Regions from separate parts of the Aeromicrobium sp. 636 genome, predicted to be linked through region 2. Evidence: riboswitches for the same ligand, from Rfam matches in the RefSeq annotation. Region 2 holds a riboswitch; the other holds the start of a gene.
The links. A riboswitch is a leader RNA that binds a small molecule or an ion and turns the genes downstream of it on or off. The one in region 2 is predicted to bind S-adenosylmethionine.

Region 1: linked by a shared signal. The riboswitch ahead of GL325_RS09390 (hypothetical protein) and the one ahead of thrC (threonine synthase) in region 2 are both predicted to bind S-adenosylmethionine.

Annotation. Positions count from the first base shown of each region.
Region 1 is NZ_WNJU01000002.1:567,788-576,619, forward strand. Features, by position in the region: gene GL325_RS09375 (MFS transporter) at 1-1,233, opposite strand, end outside; gene GL325_RS09380 (AarF/ABC1/UbiB kinase family protein) at 1,305-2,978, opposite strand; gene GL325_RS09385 (hypothetical protein) at 3,261-3,506, shown strand; gene GL325_RS09390 (hypothetical protein) at 3,526-3,786, opposite strand; SAM riboswitch class IV at 3,814-3,928, opposite strand; gene GL325_RS09395 (heavy metal translocating P-type ATPase) at 4,078-6,018, shown strand; gene GL325_RS15985 (GMC oxidoreductase) at 6,059-7,660, shown strand; gene GL325_RS09405 (hypothetical protein) at 7,657-8,124, shown strand; gene GL325_RS09410 (nuclease-related domain-containing protein) at 8,136-8,832, opposite strand, start outside.
Region 2 is NZ_WNJU01000002.1:159,027-167,858, forward strand. Features, by position in the region: gene GL325_RS07380 (MFS transporter) at 1-31, opposite strand, end outside; gene GL325_RS07385 (trehalose-6-phosphate synthase) at 28-1,446, opposite strand; gene GL325_RS07390 (DUF3263 domain-containing protein) at 1,557-1,847, shown strand; gene GL325_RS07395 (LytR C-terminal domain-containing protein) at 1,849-2,433, shown strand; gene otsB (trehalose-phosphatase) at 2,461-3,234, shown strand; SAM riboswitch class I at 3,324-3,436, shown strand; gene thrC (threonine synthase) at 3,445-4,716, shown strand; gene GL325_RS07410 (MoaD/ThiS family protein) at 4,753-5,031, shown strand; gene GL325_RS07415 (cold-shock protein) at 5,131-5,334, shown strand; gene groL (chaperonin GroEL) at 5,440-7,077, shown strand; gene GL325_RS07425 (hypothetical protein) at 7,133-8,832, opposite strand, start outside.

The DNA.
Region 1 (8,832 bases), 410 kb from region 2:
GAGTCCGTTGGCCGAAGCCGTCTCGGTGACCGGCACGGCGCGCATGATCATCGTCGGCAACGCGCCGTAGACCATCGCGGTGCCGACGCCGACCGCGACCGATCCGATCACGACCTGGGCGAGGTCGTCGCTGAGGAACACGCGTGCGGCATAGGCGACACCCATGAGGAGCGCGCCCGACAACGCCGTCACCTGCGGCCCGAAGCGCCGCGTGAGCCAGGCCGAGACGGGTGCCATGAGGCCGAAGGCGGCCGCGTTGGGGACCATCCACCAACCGGTCTCGAGGATCCCGAGCCCCAGCCCGTAGCCGCTGGCCTCGGGCATCTGCAGCAGCTGGGTCGTGAGCAGCATGTTGGCGAACATCGCGAACCCGACGAGCACGGAGGCGGAGTTCACCAGGACGACGGAACGTCGGGAGGAGACGCGCAGGTCGACCAGGGGGCTCGGCGTCCGCAGCTCGACCGGGACCCAGATCGCGAGCAGCACGCCGCCGCCGGCGACCAGACCCAGCGTCGTCGGCGAGCTCCAGCCCCAGTGCGAGCCCTTGGAGAGCGCCAGCATGAGGGCGGTGAGGGCGGCCGACAGCAGCAGGGCGCCGCGGAAGTCGAAGCTGCCTCGGGTGCGGACGGGGGACTCGGGCAGCACCACCATGGCCGCGATGAGCAGGGCGATCCCGACCGCGCCGGTCGCCCAGAAGATCGCGTGCCAGTCCAGGTGCTCGGAGATGAGGCCGGACAGGGGGAGTCCCACGCCGGCGCCGATCGCGAGCGTGGCACTCATGAGCGCCACGCCGAGCGGGATGCGTTCACGCGGCAACTCGTCACGCATGATCGCGATGCCGACCGGGACGACCGCCATGCCGACGCCCTGCAGTGCCCGAGCGACGATCAGCAGCACCAGGTCCTCGCTGAAGGCACCGAGGATCGATCCGAGGACCGAGATCGCCAGGGTCAGGACCATCATCCGGCGCTTGCCGTACATGTCGGCCAGGCGCGTCACGGTCGGGGTGGCGATCGCGCCCGTCAGGAGAGTCGCGGTCACGAGCCACGAGGTGCTGTCTGCCGAGGCGTCCAGGAGGTCGGGAAGCATCGGCAGCAGCGGCAGCAGGAGCGTCTGCTGCAACGAGACGACGATGCCGCACAGCGACAGGGTCGCCACGATGAGCGCGGCGCTGCGCCTCGGTGCTTCCGGCGGCTGGGCGATGGTGGTCGGGGAGGACGTCGAGACAGTCACGGGATCCGTTCGGGGCTGGGGCGTGAACGTTTGTTCACGGCCAGTCAATCAGGTTCCCGCGCTCCGCGCGATCAGCTCGGCCGCGGGGGTCCGGCCGTGCGGTCCGTGCGCGCGACCTTGCGGTCCGTCATGACGATCCAGGCCGCCATGGCGATGCCGCCGCAGACGGCGAACAGGAAGAAGAGCATCGCGAGGCCCGGGTAGCCCAGCACCGTCCAGCTCGACGGCACGCGCATCATCAGGGCGGCACCCAAGATGGTGGCCGCGATGATGATGCCGAGCGTGACGCGGTTGGCGACCCGCTGGATCACGGTGTGGAGTCGCTGCTCGTCGATCGCGTCGACCTTGACGCGGAACTCGCCGTCGGCGAGCGAGTCCATGATGCGGTTCGCGCGCTCGGGCAGGTGCTCCACGAAGTTCTTCGACTCGATGGCGGCGGCAACGATGCCGCCGGGCGACATCTTCAGGCCGGCGGCCGAGATGTCGGTCGCGTTCTCGCGGATGGCGTCGGTGGGCGAGAAGCCGGGATCCAGGTGCGAGGTGGCCTGGTCGAGGTTCAGCAACGCCTTGCCCACCATCGACATCTCGGCCGGCGGGCGCAGCCCGTGCGCGCCGGACACCCGGCTGAGATCGACCAGCACGGCGCCGACCGCGACGTCCGCGCCGCTGGCGATCGCCTCGGAGACCAGGTGGGCGACGTCGCTGCGGAACGGGCCGGCCTCGAACGAGTCGAGTGGGTGGCCCATGGCGGCCAGGATCGACGAGGTCTCCTCGCCGTCCCCGTCGCTGATGGCCAGCAGCAGCTTGATGATGTCGTGCTGGATGCGTGGGGGGACCGAGGCCGTCATGCCGAGGTCGAGCAGGGCCAGGCGTCCGTCGGGGGTGAGCAGCAGGTTGCCCGGGTGCGGGTCGGCGTGCAGCACCCCGGCGTCGAGGATCATGTGCAGGTACGCGCTGAAGAGCTGCTCGACGATCGGGCGGGCGTCGACGTCGGTGAGTCCCAGTGGGCCGATGTCGGTGACCTTGCGGCCCTCGACGAAGTCCATCGTCAGGATCTTCGAGGTCGTGTACGGCTCGACCGGCTGCGGCACGACGAGCAGGTCGTACGGGGCGGTCAGCTCGCCGAAGGTGACCAGGTTGCGGGCCTCGCGGCGGTAGTCCAGCTCGCCGGCGAGCGAGCGGCGGAACTGGTCGAGCAGCTGACCGAAGCCGAAGCTGCGCCCGATCTCGGTCCGGCGGTCGGCCAGGCGCGCCAGGCGACCCAGCACCTTCATGTCCTCGCGCACGAGCTCGCGAACGTGAGGTCGCTGCACCTTCACGACGACCTCGCGCCCGTTGCGCAGGACCGCGCGGTGGACCTGGCCGAGCGACGCCGCGGCGAGGGGCTTGACGTCGAAGTCGCTGAACCGCTCCTTGAGCGTGGCGCCGAGCTCGGTCTCGACGACCTCACGCACGGTGTCGAAGTCGATCGGCTCGACCTCGTCCTGCAGCCGCTCCAGCGCGGTCGTGTACGACGCGGGCAGCAGGTCGAACCGCGTCGAGAGCAGCTGGCCGAGCTTGATGAAGGTCGGCCCCATCTTCTCCAGGTCGTCCGCGAACGCCTGCGCGCGCTCGGCGTCGCCGAGCGGCGTCTCGTCGTCGATGTCGAACTCGTCGAGCTGGGTTCCGGACAGCAGGTCGGAGCGTCCGTAGCGGCGAACCAGGCGGGCCAACGCGACATAGCGGTTGTCGTGCAGATTCGTCATGGCGCAAGCATGCCGGTCCCGGGCGCGCCATGGGGTGTCCCACCCGAACCCTGCTCGCCGGGACTCGGTGAACTCTGCATCACAGGGGAAGGACCGACGTCACGAACCTCATCGGCAACCCTCGCAACGTCGAAGGTCCAGCGCTGATCCCACGGCGTTTGACCTGTTGCGCCAGGAAGATGCGGGCGTACTGTCGAATGATCGGCTCGTCGATGCGACCTCTACCGATCGGAGTGCGTCATGGCCCTCTCACTGCATGTGCCTCATCTGCACGTCCCTCACGTGGGATCAGCGCAGGACCAAGCCCACCAGGAGAAGACCAAGCCGTCCAAGTTCGGCGGCATCGTCCTCACCATCGGCATGCTCGTGGCCCTCGCCGCCTGGGTGAGCTCCGTCATCGCGCTCCTGAGCCTGGGACCGGTCGAGTTCGGAACGGAGTCCGCCACCGTCGTCGGCTGGACGGCCTTGGGCATCCTCTCGGCGATCAGCCTGTTCATGATGGGCGTCTGGAAGGTCCACCGAGCCTGAGTCGCGACTGTGCGGTGGATCAGGCCATCCAGTCCCACTCGACGTGGAACGTCGAGCCACGTCCGAACCGGACGCCGACGACCTTCGGGTCGCACCGGAGTCGCTCGTTCTCGTCCTTGCGCAGCACCCCGCCGATGCGAAGGATCGCGATCAGCTCGTTCCAGTGCCAGCCGGGGTAGTTCTTCTCGACGTACCTCGCGGTGTGCCCCTTGCCGACGGCGATGAAGTGCGCGTGGCGCAACAACTCGTTCAGTTCGTCGCGGGTGCGGTGTTCGGCCATGGTGGCTCCTCTCTCGAGGGCACGGATGTGCCCGACTTGGTCGTCCCGGTCGGGACGGCCCTGGTCTTCTCCGGAAGGCACCGTGTCGGGCGACGCGGTTGCCGGCCACCACTGTCCGGAGGCGTGGGTGGCTCTCTTGACCTCGGGTGGAAACCTACGCAGATGCGCCGACAAATATCCCTTTTGGAATTGACCGGCGACCGCCGCGATGCGTGGATCTGCTGCAATGACCGCGTATTCTGGAATGTTGGGTGATCCGATCCGAGAACGCGCGGGGGCGAGGCGACAAACATGAGGACCTGGGAGCTGGCCAAGGCTCATCCGTGGGTCGTCGCCACCCTGGCGGCATTGGCAGGCACCTTGGCGCTCGAGCTCTCCGGAGCCCCTGACGCCGCCCAATGGTTCGCCTCGGTGTTCGGCGCAGTCGTCCTGGTCAAGGTCTCGATCGGGATGGTCAAGGACCTCCTGCACGGGCACTGGGGCATCGACATCCTGGCCGTGACGGCCATCGCCTCGACCCTGCTCGTCGGGGAGTACCTCGCAGCGTTGGTCGTGTGCCTGATGTTCACCGGCGGCGAGGCGCTCGAGGACTACGCGGCCGGGCGGGCGAAGCGGAGCCTCTCGGCTCTCCTGGAACGCGCGCCGCAAGTCGCCCACCTGCTGCTGCCCGACGGCACGACGCGCGACGTCGCGATGGAGAGCATCTCCGTCGGCGATCGGCTGCTGGTGCGGCCTGCCGAGGTGGTGCCGGTTGACGGCATCCTCTCCACCGACTCGGACGGACACGCGATCGAGGCCGGCTTCGACGAGTCGTCGCTGACCGGCGAGCCGCTTCCCGTCAGCCGGCGGACCGGCGACGAGATCCTCTCCGGCGTGCTCAACGGCCAACGCGCCGTGGTGCTCGAGGCGACGGCGACCGCCCAGGACTCGCAGTACTCCCGCATTCTTTCCCTGGTGCGGGAAGCCTCCGAGTCCCGCGCGCCGATGGTGCGCCTGGCCGATCGCTACGCCGTGCCGTTCACGATCGTCGCCTACCTGATCGGCGGCCTCGCCTGGTGGCTCTCGGGCGATCCCGTCCGCTTCGCCGAGGTGCTCGTCGTCGCCACCCCGTGCCCGCTGCTGATCGCGGCTCCCGTGGCCTTCCTGGCGGGCATGTCCCGTGCCGCGAAGAACGGCGTCATCGTCAAGTCCGGTGGCACGATCGAGACTCTCGGTCGGGTCCGCACCGCAGCCTTCGACAAGACCGGCACCCTGACGTACGGCCGCCCCGAGCTGCTCGAGATCCGGCCGGCGCCTGGAGCCGACGGGCAACCCTTCCTCGACGAGGACGAGCTGCTGCGGATCACCGGCTCGGCCGAGCAGTACTCCGGTCACGTGCTGGCCGACTCCATCCGGGAGGCGGCCGAGGCACGCGGACTGCGCCTGGTCCCCGCAACCGAGGCCCGCGAGATAGCGACGCACGGCGTGACGGCGGTGTTGGAGGGCCGCGAGGTCGTCGTCGGCAAGGGCTCGTTCGTCCGCGACCACACGACCGGGTTCGAGGTCGCCGACCTCGAGCCGGGGGAGTCCGCCGTCTACGTGGGCGTCGACGGTGTCTTCGCCGGCGTCCTGCTCATCTCCGACCGGCTCCGGGCCAACGCCCGGGCGACACTCGACGAGCTGGACCGACTCGGGGTCCGCCAGCGGATGATCCTCACCGGCGACGCGGCCCCCACCGCGTCGCACATTGCCGCCCAAGCTGGCGTCACCCGCGTCGAGGCCGAACTGCTGCCCGAGGACAAGGTCGGGATCGTCCGCGACGCCGAGCCTGGCCCGGTGATGATGGTCGGTGACGGCGTCAACGACGCGCCCGTCCTCGCGGTGGCCGACGTCGGTGTCGCGATGGGTGCGCGTGGCTCGACCGCCGCCTCCCAGTCCGCCGACGTCGTCATCGTCCGGGACGACATCTCGCGCGCGGCGGTCGCGGTGTCGGTCGGCCAGCGCACCCTGCGGGTCGCGAAGGAGTCGATCTGGGCCGGTATCGCCCTCTCGGTCGTGCTGATGCTCGTCGCCGCGTTCGGCGTCATCCCGGCGATCGTTGGCGCGCTGCTGCAGGAGGTCGTCGATCTGGTGGCGATCGCCAACGCGCTGCGGGCGACCCGGGCCGGCCGCGATGAGCTGCGTGACTTCGCGGCACTGCACGACCACTCGGACGAGGCCCACGCCGAGGCTCGCGCGCTGGCGACCGCCTGAATGGGCATCGAGGTGACCGCGCTCACACTAGGTTGAGCGCGTGGATCCTCTCGGGCGCTGGGACGCCGATGTCGTCGTGGTCGGGAGTGGCTTCGGGGGAGCGGTCTCCGCGCTGCGTCTGACCGAGGCCGGGCACTCGGTGCTGGTGCTCGAGAAGGGCCGCCGCCTCAGCGACGCCGACCTGCTCGCGGCCCGGCGTGACCCGCGCGCGTATCTCTGGGCGCCGCGGGCCGGGATGCGCGGGTTCTTCTGGCAGCGCATCTTCCGCCACATGGCGATCATCGGCGGGTCCGGTGTCGGCGGTGGCTCGATCGTCTGGGCCGGCGTCCTGCTCGTACCCGGTGACGAGTTCTACGGCGAGCCCGCTCTGTCGGCCCTCGGAGTCGACTGGAAGACCGAGCTCGCGCCCCATCTCGACCGCGCCGCGCGGATGCTCGGCCGGGTCACGAACCCGCACCACGGCGAGATGGACGACCACCTCCACTCCGCGGCGAAGGCGGTCGGTGCGGAGGCGACGTTCGGGCCGGTGCCGTCGGCGATCTTCTTCGGCCGCCCCGGCGTCACCGAGCCGGACCCGTTCTTCGATGGCGAAGGCCCCGACCGGACGGGCTGCCGGCTCTGCGGCGAGTGCCTGCTCGGTTGCCCCTACGGCGCCAAGAACCAGCTGACCCTCAACTACCTCTTCCTGGCCGAGAAGCGCGGCGTCGAGGTGCGCCCCGAGACCGAGGTCGTCTCGGTGCGACCCGTCGACGGCGGGTACGAGCTCGTGACACGCCACCCGTGGGAGCGCGGTCGCGAGTCGACCGTCCGGGCCCGGCGGGTCGTCCTCGCCGCGGGCGTCCTGGGCACGGTCGAGCTGCTCCACCGTTGCCGCGAGACCGGCGCCCTGTCGCGGATCTCGGACCAGCTGGGTCAGCACGTACGGACGAACTCCGAGGCCCTCACCGCCGTGCTGCAGCCGCGCGGCGACGACCTCTCGCGCGGTCCGACGATCTCGAGCGACTTCCGTCCCGACGAGCGCACCCACACGACGCAGAACCGCTACATGGGCGGTTGGCACATGCGCGCCCAGCTGGGTCCGATGGTCGACGACGACGATCCCGGCCGTCGCGCCCGCCGCGTCGTGCTCTCGATCCTCGGGTCGCCGTTGCGACAGCTGCGCCTGATGACCGCCCACCGCTTCCTGAATCGGCTGACCGTCCTCACGACGATGCAGCGCCTCGACAGCGAGTTCGCTCTCGACCACCGCCGCTCGCCGCTGCGACCGTGGCGCCGGGTGCTGCGGTCCCGGCTGACCGGGGGAGCGCGCCCGCCCAGCAACCTGCCCGTCGCGAACGAGGTCACTCGCGCCTTCGCCGAGGCCTCCGGTGGGCGGCCGCTGAACCTGCTGGGCGAGTCGGTCGGCGGGCTGTCGGTCACCGCGCACATCCTCGGTGGCGCCGTGATGGGCGCGACCGCGGCCGACGGGGTCGTGGACGCGAACCACGAGGTCCACGGCCACCCCGGGCTCTACGTGGCCGACGCCTCCGTCATCCCCGCCAACCTCGGCGTGAACCCCTCCCTGACCATCACCGCCCTGGCCGAGCGCTTCGCGTCCCGGTTCCCGGCGGCGGACGGTCCAGTCCTCTCGGAGAGCCCATGAAGCACGGTGTCCTGTCCCTGCGGCGCGAGTGGTCGTCGCTGCGTCCGCTCGAGCTGGACGAGGTCCTCCACTTCACGGCCGGCGATCTGGCCGCCTCGTTCGTCCCGCCGCTGACCCGGATCGCGCCCGTCGGTCTCGGCCTGATCGGGTTGCGGCACTGGTACGGGAAGCGGTTCGTTCGCGCGGGCGACGGCGCCGCGGGCACGAACCTCGTGTGGCGGGGAGGCAGCTTGGCCGAGACGCTGCCGATGACGCTGACTTCGGGGGTCTCGTTGGCCGACGGGAAGCCCGCGCTCGTGGTCGAGTACGCGGCCGACGCGCCCCGCCCGTGGCGCTGGGTCCGCGACGAGCTCCGCGCAGGCCCCGACGGCACCATCGTCGGCATGACCTTCGTCGACCTTTTCTTGCTGAGGTCCGTGGGTGGAACGCCTTTCCTGCTCACGCCCGACGGTGTGGTGGCCTGACGAACGCTGCGTCAGGTCCGAGCTTTGGTTCGTCGGTCCTTCGAGTTATCCCGGAACTCATTGACTCGCCGTAACAGCCCGGAAGCTGCCGCCCGATCGATCGGGTCACCTCGGAGGTCCTTCAGGTACCGCTTCAGCCGGTATCCGGGGACGAAATCCACTCCGTGAGCATTCGCCGATTCCGGAATCTCGCTCTGCAACGCTCCCCAGATCACGACGACCGGGCGGATGCGGACGGATTGGCCCGCGGATCGCCGCCCGCGAGCCCCGGCCCGGACCACGGTGTCGACGATCCCGTTCGCGCGCAGGCGCGCCTTCTCCGCGGACCGAGCCATACCGTCCCGGTCGGCCGGGTTGAACGTGTTGCGCCATTTCGAGTCGATCGCGACGAGTCCGCCACGACGGGTGACTACGAGGTGGTCGATGTCGCCGTAGGCGAGCTCGATACTGTCCGCCCAACCCCAGACGAGTCGCCGGTGTTTGGCGCTTTTGAGGACCTCCCGAGTGTTTTCTTCGCCCCACGCTCCGCGGAGTTGTCTCATTGCCTCGGGATTGATGGCGAGGAAGGCCATGAAGAGTGCGACTGGGGCGGCGCCCAGGAGAAGTGCATGCGTCAGTCCCATGAGATACCAGCGAAAATTGCCCAGCGGCGAATACCAAATGAGGAACACGGTCGCTAGGAACAGCATGAGGATCACGACTGCCGTC
Region 2 (8,832 bases):
GTCGGACCCGCGCCGGGAGCTGCGTCGTCACCCGTCCGAGGGCTCGATGTCGCGGACGGCGGCCAGCTCGTCGAGGAAGGTCTTGGCCCAGCGCACGATGTCGTTCTCCATGACCTGCTTGCGCAGGGCGCGCATGCGCTTGCGCAGGTCGACGGGGCTGGCCTGCATCGCGTCGACCATCGCCTGCTTCATGCCGTTGATGTCGTGGGGATTGACCAGGAAGGCCTGTCTGAGCTCGCCCGCGGCACCGGCGAACTCGCTCAGGACCAGGGCGCCGCGGTCGTCCCAGCGCGTGGCGATGTACTCCTTCGCCACGAGGTTCATGCCGTCGCGCAGCGGGGTGACGACCATGACGTCCGCAGCGCGGTACATCGCGGCCATCTCCTCGCGGGGGAAGGACGCGTGCAGGTACTGGATCGGCTGCTGGCCGATGCGTCCCATGTCGCCGTTGATGCGGCCGACCAGCCGATTGATGTCGTCGCGCAGGATGCGGTACTGCTGGACCCGCTCGCGCGAGGGGGTCGCGACCTGGACGAACACGGCGTCGTCGACGTCGATCACGCCGTCGCTGACGAGCTCGCCGAACGCACGCAGGCGCTGGGGCAGGCCCTTGGTGTAGTCGAGCCGGTCGATGCCGATCAGGACGTGGCGCGGGTTGCCCAGGCTGTCGCGGATCTCCTGGGCCCGGGCGATCACCTCGGGTGTGCGCGAGAGCTGCTCGAACCCGCGCGCGTCGATCGAGATCGGGTAGGCCTTCGCGATGACCTTGCGGCCGTCGGGCAGGAAGACGGTGTCCTTCACGGTGCGGTGGCCGACGCGCTGGCGGACCAACCGGGCGAAGTTCTGGGCGCCGCCGGGCATCTGGAAGCCGACGAGATCGGCGCCCAGCAGGCCCTCGAGGATCTGGCGACGCCACGGCAGCTGCTGGAACAGCTCGGTCGGGGGGAAGGGGATGTGCAGGAAGAACCCGATCAACAGGTCGGACCGCAGCTCGCGCAGCATCTGGGGCACGAGCTGGAGCTGGTAGTCCTGCACCCACACGATCGCGCCCGGAGCGGCCAGCGAGGCCGCCTTCTCGGCGAAGCGCCGGTTCACGGTGACGTAGGCGTCCCACCACTCGCGGTGGTACTCCGGCGTGACGACCACGTCGTGGTAGAGCGGCCACAGGGTGCCGTTGGAGAACCCCTCGTAGTAGTCCTCGACCTCCTGCTCGGACAGCGGGACCGGGACGAGGCGCAGGCCGTCGTGGACGAACTCGGGCAGGTCCTCGTCGGACGCGCCGTGCCAGCCGATCCAGGCTCCGCCCTTGACCTTCATCACGGGCTCGAGGGCGGTCACGAGGCCGCCGGGGGACTTGCGCCAGGACACCTCGCCGTCGGGACCGACGAGACGGTCGACGGGGAGGCGGTTGGCGATCACGAGGAAGTCGGTCTGCTCGGGCGCCATGGGCCCACCCTAGATGAGAACGGGCGCACGCGCGTGGGACTGACGGGCGTCCGGGCGTCGATTCGCCGACATGAATGACAACCGTGTGATTCCGCCGGTACCATCGAGCCATGGCAGCGGTGGAGAGTCACGACCCGGTGGTCCACGAGGGCACATTGTCCGATCGCGACCGCGAGATGCTCGAGCTCGAGCGGCTGTGGTGGAAGTACGCCGGCGCCAAGGAGCAGGCGATCCGCGACAAGTTCGACATGACCGCCACGCGCTACTACCAGATCCTCAACGCGCTGATCGACTCCGAAGAGGCGCTCGCGCACGACCCCCTGCTCGTCAAGCGGCTCCGTCGCCTGCGCTCGCAGCGTCAGCGCCAGCGTCAGGCCCGCCGCACCGGCTCCGACCGCTGAGGTGGAGCACGAGCCCGAGCCCGAGCGTCCCGAGGATCGTCGTGACCTCGGCCGTCCCCGGCCCACGTGGTCGCTGATCGTCCTGCCGGCCGTCTGGCTCGTCCTGGGTGCTCTCGGGGGTGTGGCCATCATCAGCGTCGTCCGCAGCGACGACCCCCCGGCCGCGTCCGCCGAGGTGTCGAAGGGCGCCAGCGCCGAGCCCACGGCCACCAAGAAGCCGAAGGCGCAGAAGTCCGAGAAGTCCGAGCCCACGGCGAAGGCGACGAAGAAGCCCAAGCCGGAGCCCACGACCGAGCCGACCGTCGAGCCCACCGCGACCCGCTCGATCGCGGTCGGCGTCTACAACCAGATCGGCATCGGCGGTCTGGCCGCCCGGGTCGCCGGGCAGGCCCGGGGTGCCGGCTGGAACGTCGCGGCGGTCTCCGACTGGCGCGGCAGCGTGCCACAGGACACGGTCTACTTCCCCGCGGGACAGCAGGCCGAGGCCGCGCTGCTGGGTCAGGACCTGGGCATCGTCCGGCTCATGCCCGCCACCGCGAACATGTCCTCGTCGTCGCTCACCGTCGTGCTGGCCAGCCCCCGGTGAGCTTTCGTGCCGCGCCATAATGGGGACATGACCGACCCGGGGCAGATGCTGCTGGCCCTCGACTTCGACGGAACACTCGCTCCGATCGTGGAGGACCCGGAGGCGGCGTACATCCACCCGAAGTCGCTGGACGCCCTGCGTCGTCTCGGGCCCGTGCTGGGCGCGATCGTGATCATCACCGGGCGCCCGGTCGACCAGGTCCGCCGACTCGGCCGGTTCGAGGAGGGCCCCGGTCTGGAGCACCTCGTCGTCTTCGGGCAGTACGGAGCCGAGCGCTGGGACGCGGCCACCGGCCAGGTCCGCCGCCCCAGCCGCCCGCAGGGCGTCTCCGACCTCGCCGACTGCCTGCCGCAGTGGCTCGAGGACCATGGCGCCTCGCGGATCCGTGTCGAGGACAAGGGACTGGCCATCGCGCTGCACACCCGCGGGGTCGCCCCGGGTCTGCTCGACGAGTTGCGACCCCAGATCGAGGCGCTCGCCGCCGAGGTCGGTCTGCACCTCGAGCCGGGTCGCCAGGTCATCGAGTTGCGTGCGTCGGGCTCGGACAAGGGCCAAGCGCTGCGCCGGGCGATCGAGCCGACGCAGCCCCACATCGTCATGTACGCCGGTGACGACCTCGGCGACCTCCCCGCCTTCGAGGAGGGACTCGCGTTGCGCGCCGACGGCATCGACGTCACGCTGGTGTGCTCGGCCTCGGCCGAGCAGGATGCGCTGGTGCCGCTCGCGGACGTCGTCCTCGACGGCCCCGACGCCGTCGCGACGTGGCTGAACGAGTTGGCCGACTCGCTCGTGCCCGCCTGACCGGTCACCGCGCCTGCCGCACCTCACCGCGTCCGTCTCATCACTTGGACGTAGTAGACGTATCGTGAGACGCCGTCCTACGCTGAACCCACTCATCCCGAGGGGCAGAGGGACACGGCCCGACGAAGCCCCAGCAACCAGCCGATCACCGGCCAGGTGCTAATTCCGTCCGTGGCCGAACGCCGGCCCGGAGAGATGAATGGAGCCTTCGTGAGCGTCACGACCCCGGACCAGACCACCACCCCCCTGCGTGAGGGCGCCTTCGGCAAGGCGACGTGCCTGAAGTGCCGCGAGTGCGGAGCGACGCGCGAGCTCGGCCCGCACTACGCCTGTTACGAGTGCTTCGGTCCGCTCGAGATCGGCTACGAGTTCGGCACCGTCACCCGCGAGCAGATCGAGGCCGGGCCCGCGAACATCTGGCGCTACAAGGCGCTGCTGCCCGTGCCGGACGACATCGAGACCAGCCCCAACCTCGAGCCCGGCTTCACCCGGCTGCTCGACGCGCGCAACCTCGCCGCCGAGCTGGGCCTGACGCGACTGTGGGTCAAGGACGACAGCACCAACCCGACCAACTCCTTCAAGGATCGCGTCGTGGCCTGTGCGCTGAGTGCCGCGCGCGAGTTCGGCAGCAAGGTCTTCGCCTGCCCGTCCACCGGCAACCTGGCGAACGCGGTCGCCGCGGCCGGGGCCCGCGCCGGCATCCGCACCGTCGTGTTCATCCCGAGCGACCTCGAGACGCCCAAGCAGGTCAACTCGGCGATCTTCACCGACAACCTCGTGGCCGTCGACGGCACGTACGACGACGTCAACAAGCTCGCCAGTGAGATCGCCGGTGAGGACCCGGGCTGGGCGTTCGTCAACGTGAACGTCCGGCCGTTCTACGCCGAGGGCTCCAAGACCCTCGGCTACGAGATCGCCGAGCAGCTGGGCTGGCGACTCCCGGACCAGGTGGTCATCCCGGTCGCGTCGGGCTCGCAGCTGACCAAGGTGCACAAGGCCTTCCGGGAGCTCGTCGAGCTCGGGCTGGTCGAGGACAAGCCCTGCCGGATCTTCGGCGCGCAGGCCCGGGGCTGCAATCCCGTCGCGACCGCCTTCAAGGATGGCGTCGACGCGATCCGCCCGGTCAAGCCCGACACGATCGCCAAGTCGCTGGCGATCGGCAACCCCGCCGACGGCGTCTACGTGCTCGACATCGCGCGAGCCACCCAGGGCGCCGTCGAGGAGGTCGACGACGAGCAGATCCGCGACGCGATCGTCCTGCTGGCGCGCACGGAGGGGATCTTCACCGAGACCGCCGGCGGCACCACGGTGGCCGTGTTGAAGAAGCTCGTCGAGACCGGGCAGCTCGACCCGTCGCTCGAGACCGTCGTGATCAACACCGGCCACGGCCTCAAGACGCTCGACGCCGTCGCCGGCTCGGTCGGTCCGCGAGCGACCATCGCCCCCACCTACGACGCCTTCACCGCGGCCGGCATCGCCTGATCCGTCCGACCCACCCCTTCTTCTGAGGAGCACCCCATGGCCGTGTCCGTCCGTATCCCCACCATCTTGCGCAGCTACACGAACGACGAGTCCCAGGTCAGCGCCGAGGGCGAGAACCTCAGCGCCGTGATCGAGTCGCTCGAGGCGACCTACCCCGGCATCCGGGCGCGGATCGTCGACGAGGACGGCAAGTTGCGCCGGTTCGTGAACGTGTACGTGGCGGAGGAGGATGTCCGTTTCGCCGACGGTCTCGACACCCGCACGGTCGACGGCACGCAGATCTCGATCATCCCGGCGGTCGCCGGCGGCTGCTGAGCCACCGATCGCCGGATCCGATTCACGCTGCGGCCACGGCTGGCGATACGCTGGAGGTGGGTCCGGCCGCGGGCCTTTTCGCGCAGAACAGGTGGTCACATGGTGCATGGCACCGTCAAGTGGTTCAACTCCGACAAGGGGTACGGCTTCATCGCCGTCGACGGCCAGGACGACGTGTTCGTCCACTGGTCGAAGATCGCGATCAACGGCTTCAAGACCCTCGAGGACGGTCAGACCGTCGAACTCGAGGTCGTCGACGGCCCGAAGGGACGCGAGGCCGAGAACGTGCAGCCTCAGCACTGACGGGCTGGATCGGCCCCGGTGCGGGGTGGCTTGAGTTGTGGTGATTAGCACTCGTATAGTGAGAGTGCTAGATCCACTTCTACCCATTGTCGGAGACACGCACCCATGGCTAAGTCCATCGCATTCAACGAAGAAGCCCGGCGCGGGCTCGAGCGCGGCATGAACCAGCTCGCCGACGCCGTGAAGGTCACCCTCGGCCCGAAGGGCCGCAACGTCGTCCTCGAGAAGAAGTGGGGAGCCCCCACGATCACGAACGACGGCGTCTCCATCGCCAAGGAGATCGAGCTCGAGGACCCCTACGAGAAGATCGGCGCCGAGCTCGTCAAGGAAGTCGCCAAGAAGACTGACGACGTCGCCGGTGACGGCACCACGACGGCCACCGTCCTGGCCCAGGCGCTCGTGCGCGAGGGTCTGCGCAACGTGGCCGCCGGCGCCAACCCGATGGGCCTGAAGAAGGGCATCGAGACCGCGGTCGAGGCCATCAGCGCCCAGCTGCTGGACATGGCCAAGGACGTCGAGACCAAGGAGCAGATCGCCTCCACCGCGTCCATCTCGGCCGCCGACCCGACGGTCGGCGAGATCATCGCCGAGGCCATGGACAAGGTCGGCAAGGAAGGCGTCATCACGGTCGAGGAGTCGAACACGTTCGGCCTCGACCTCGAGCTGACCGAGGGCATGCGGTTCGACAAGGGTCACCTGTCGGGCTACTTCGTCACCGATCCCGAGCGCATGGAGACGGTCCTCGAGGATCCGTACATCCTGATCGTCAACAGCAAGATCAGCACCGTGAAGGACATGGTCCCGGTGCTGGAGAAGGTCATGCAGACCGGCAAGCCGCTGGCGATCATCGCCGAGGACGTCGAGGGCGAGGCCCTGGCCACCCTCATCGTCAACAAGCTCAAGGGCACCTTCAAGTCGGTCGCCATCAAGGCCCCCGGCTTCGGTGACCGCCGCAAGGCCATGCTGACCGACATCGCGATCCTCACCGGTGGCGAGGTCATCAGCGAGGAGGTCGGTCTCAAGCTCGAGAACGCCGATCTGACCCTGCTGGGCACGGCGCGCAAGGTCGTCACGTCCAAGGACGAGACCACCATCGTCGAGGGTGGCGGCGACGAGGCCCAGATCGCCGGCCGCGTGGCCCAGATCAAGGCCGAGATCGAGAACAGCGACTCGGACTACGACCGCGAGAAGCTCCAGGAGCGCCTCGCCAAGCTGGCCGGCGGCGTGGCCGTCATCAAGGTCGGCGCGGCCACCGAGGTCGAGCTCAAGGAGCGCAAGCACCGCATCGAGGACGCCGTTCGCAACGCGAAGGCGGCCGTCGAGGAGGGCATCGTCCCCGGTGGTGGCGTCGCGCTGGTCCAGGCCAGCAAGGCCGCGTTCGAGAAGCTCGAGCTCACCGGTGACGAGGCGACCGGCGCGAACATCGTGCGCCTGGCTGTGTCGGCCCCGCTGAAGCAGATCGCCATCAACGCGGGCCTCGAGGGCGGAGTCGTGGCCGAGAAGGTCGCGAACCTCGAGCCCGGCCAGGGCCTCAACGCGGCCACCGGCGAGTACGTCGACATGATCGCCTCGGGCATCATCGACCCCGCCAAGGTGACGCGCTCGGCGCTGCAGAACGCCGCGTCCATCGCCGCGCTGTTCCTGACGACCGAGGCTGTCGTCGCTGACAAGCCCGAGCCCGCCGCCGCCGGTGGCGCGCCGGACATGGGCGACATGGGTGGCATGGGCGGCATGGGCTTCTGAGTCCACTGCTGTACCTCACGGAACCCCGGCACCTCGGTGCCGGGGTTCCGTGCGTTCAGCGCAGGCTCGAGGTCGCGTGCTCGCTGCGCACCGGCGCAGTGGCGAAGGCGACGCCCGCGACCACGAGGGGGATGGCGATGCCGACCGTGGCCAGCAGGGCCCACGGGATGGCGACGAACGCCTCGCCGTAGCCACCGGTCATCGACGTCGCAGCCCGCATGCCGGGCAGGACCCCGACGAGCAGGCCCAGCATGCTCCCGAGCCCGCCGATCAGCAGGGCGGCGGCCGCAGCGCTCCACCGCGTCGTCGACGGGCGAGCGCCGACGGAGACGAGGGTCGCGGCGTCCTCGCGCCCGTCCAGCCGGGCCAGCGCGACGGCGGTCGCGGTGGCGAGGCCGACGACACCCACGCCCAGCAGCGTGAGCAGGACGAAGATCAGGTGGTAGCTCGCGAAGCGGGCCTCCTGCTGGACCTCGACGCTGACGCCGGGCACCTTCTCCAGCGCCGTCAGCTGGTCGTCGGAGGGCGCCGGACCGCGGCGATCGACGACGGCGGACGTGGCCACGAAGTCCAGGCCGAGCGACCGGGCCAGGTCCGGCGGGATGACGACGCGCGCGAGCGGGCTCCTGACCCCGTCGGGCACCGGTTCACCCTCGAGGTCGGCAGGCACGGCGGGAATCACCAGCGGTGTCCCCGAGCCGGACTCCTCGGCGTCGACGTCCTCGAGCGTTGCGGCGAGGCGACCGTTGCGGACGGCGGCCGTGGGGCCGGCGAGGGCACGTCCCGCGTCGAGCGCAGCGACGGCCTCGGGCTCCAGTGCCACGCCCCAACCCTGCACCGTGTCGGCATCGGCGACGACCACGTCGAACCGGGTGTTGTCGTACTGGATTCCGGAGGGTCCGGAATGCGAGAACTCCACGGAGACGTGTTCGTCCTCGGCGGGGGTCCCCATCGGCAGCAGGGCCACCCCCTCCGAGGCTCCGGCGCGCACGGCCGACTCGAGGGCCTCGGCGGACTCGCCGTACACCGTGACCGCACCGACGGGGAGGGGGTAGATCACCGATTCGGTGAGGCGGTCCTGGTTGTCGCTGAACGAGCCGATGCCCAGTGCGGTGACGGCCGCGACGCCCGCCATGACCGCGGCGATCGCCGGCGCCGTGCGCATGCGGTGGCGGTCGGCGTCACGGGCGGCGAGGCGTGCCGGCAGTGGCAGTGCCGCCGACGCCTTGCTCGTGACGTGGACCAGTGTCGGCGTCATGAGCGCGACTCCGGCGCCGAGCAGCGTCGTCCAGGCGGCGATCAAGATCGAGTCGGAGCTTCTCGAGGCGATGCCGAGCGCCCCGGCGGCCACGAGCACGATGCCGACGGCGAGCCATCGACGGCCGGGCCGGGTGTCCCGTCCGGCGGGCGTCGCGGGCAACGTCGCGGCGGTGATGAGCGCCGCCGCGACGGAGGAGCCCACGGCCACCGCCGCGAGGAAGGGCCACAGCGCGAGGTCGCCCAGCGATGCGACGGTGTGCTGTCCCTCGTCGAGGCGGTTGATCACCGCGACGAGTGCGAGCCACCCGGGCACGGCGAGCAGCAAGCCTCCCGCGGCACCGAGAACGCCGGTCACCAGGCCGACGGCCGTGATGGTGCGACGCAGATCGGCCTGCGTCCCTCCGGTCGACGCGAGCAGGTCGAGTTCGTCGCGTCGTGCCCGCGCGGTGACGCCGAAGGCCGGGATCGTCAGCAGGACGATCAGCAGCATGATCG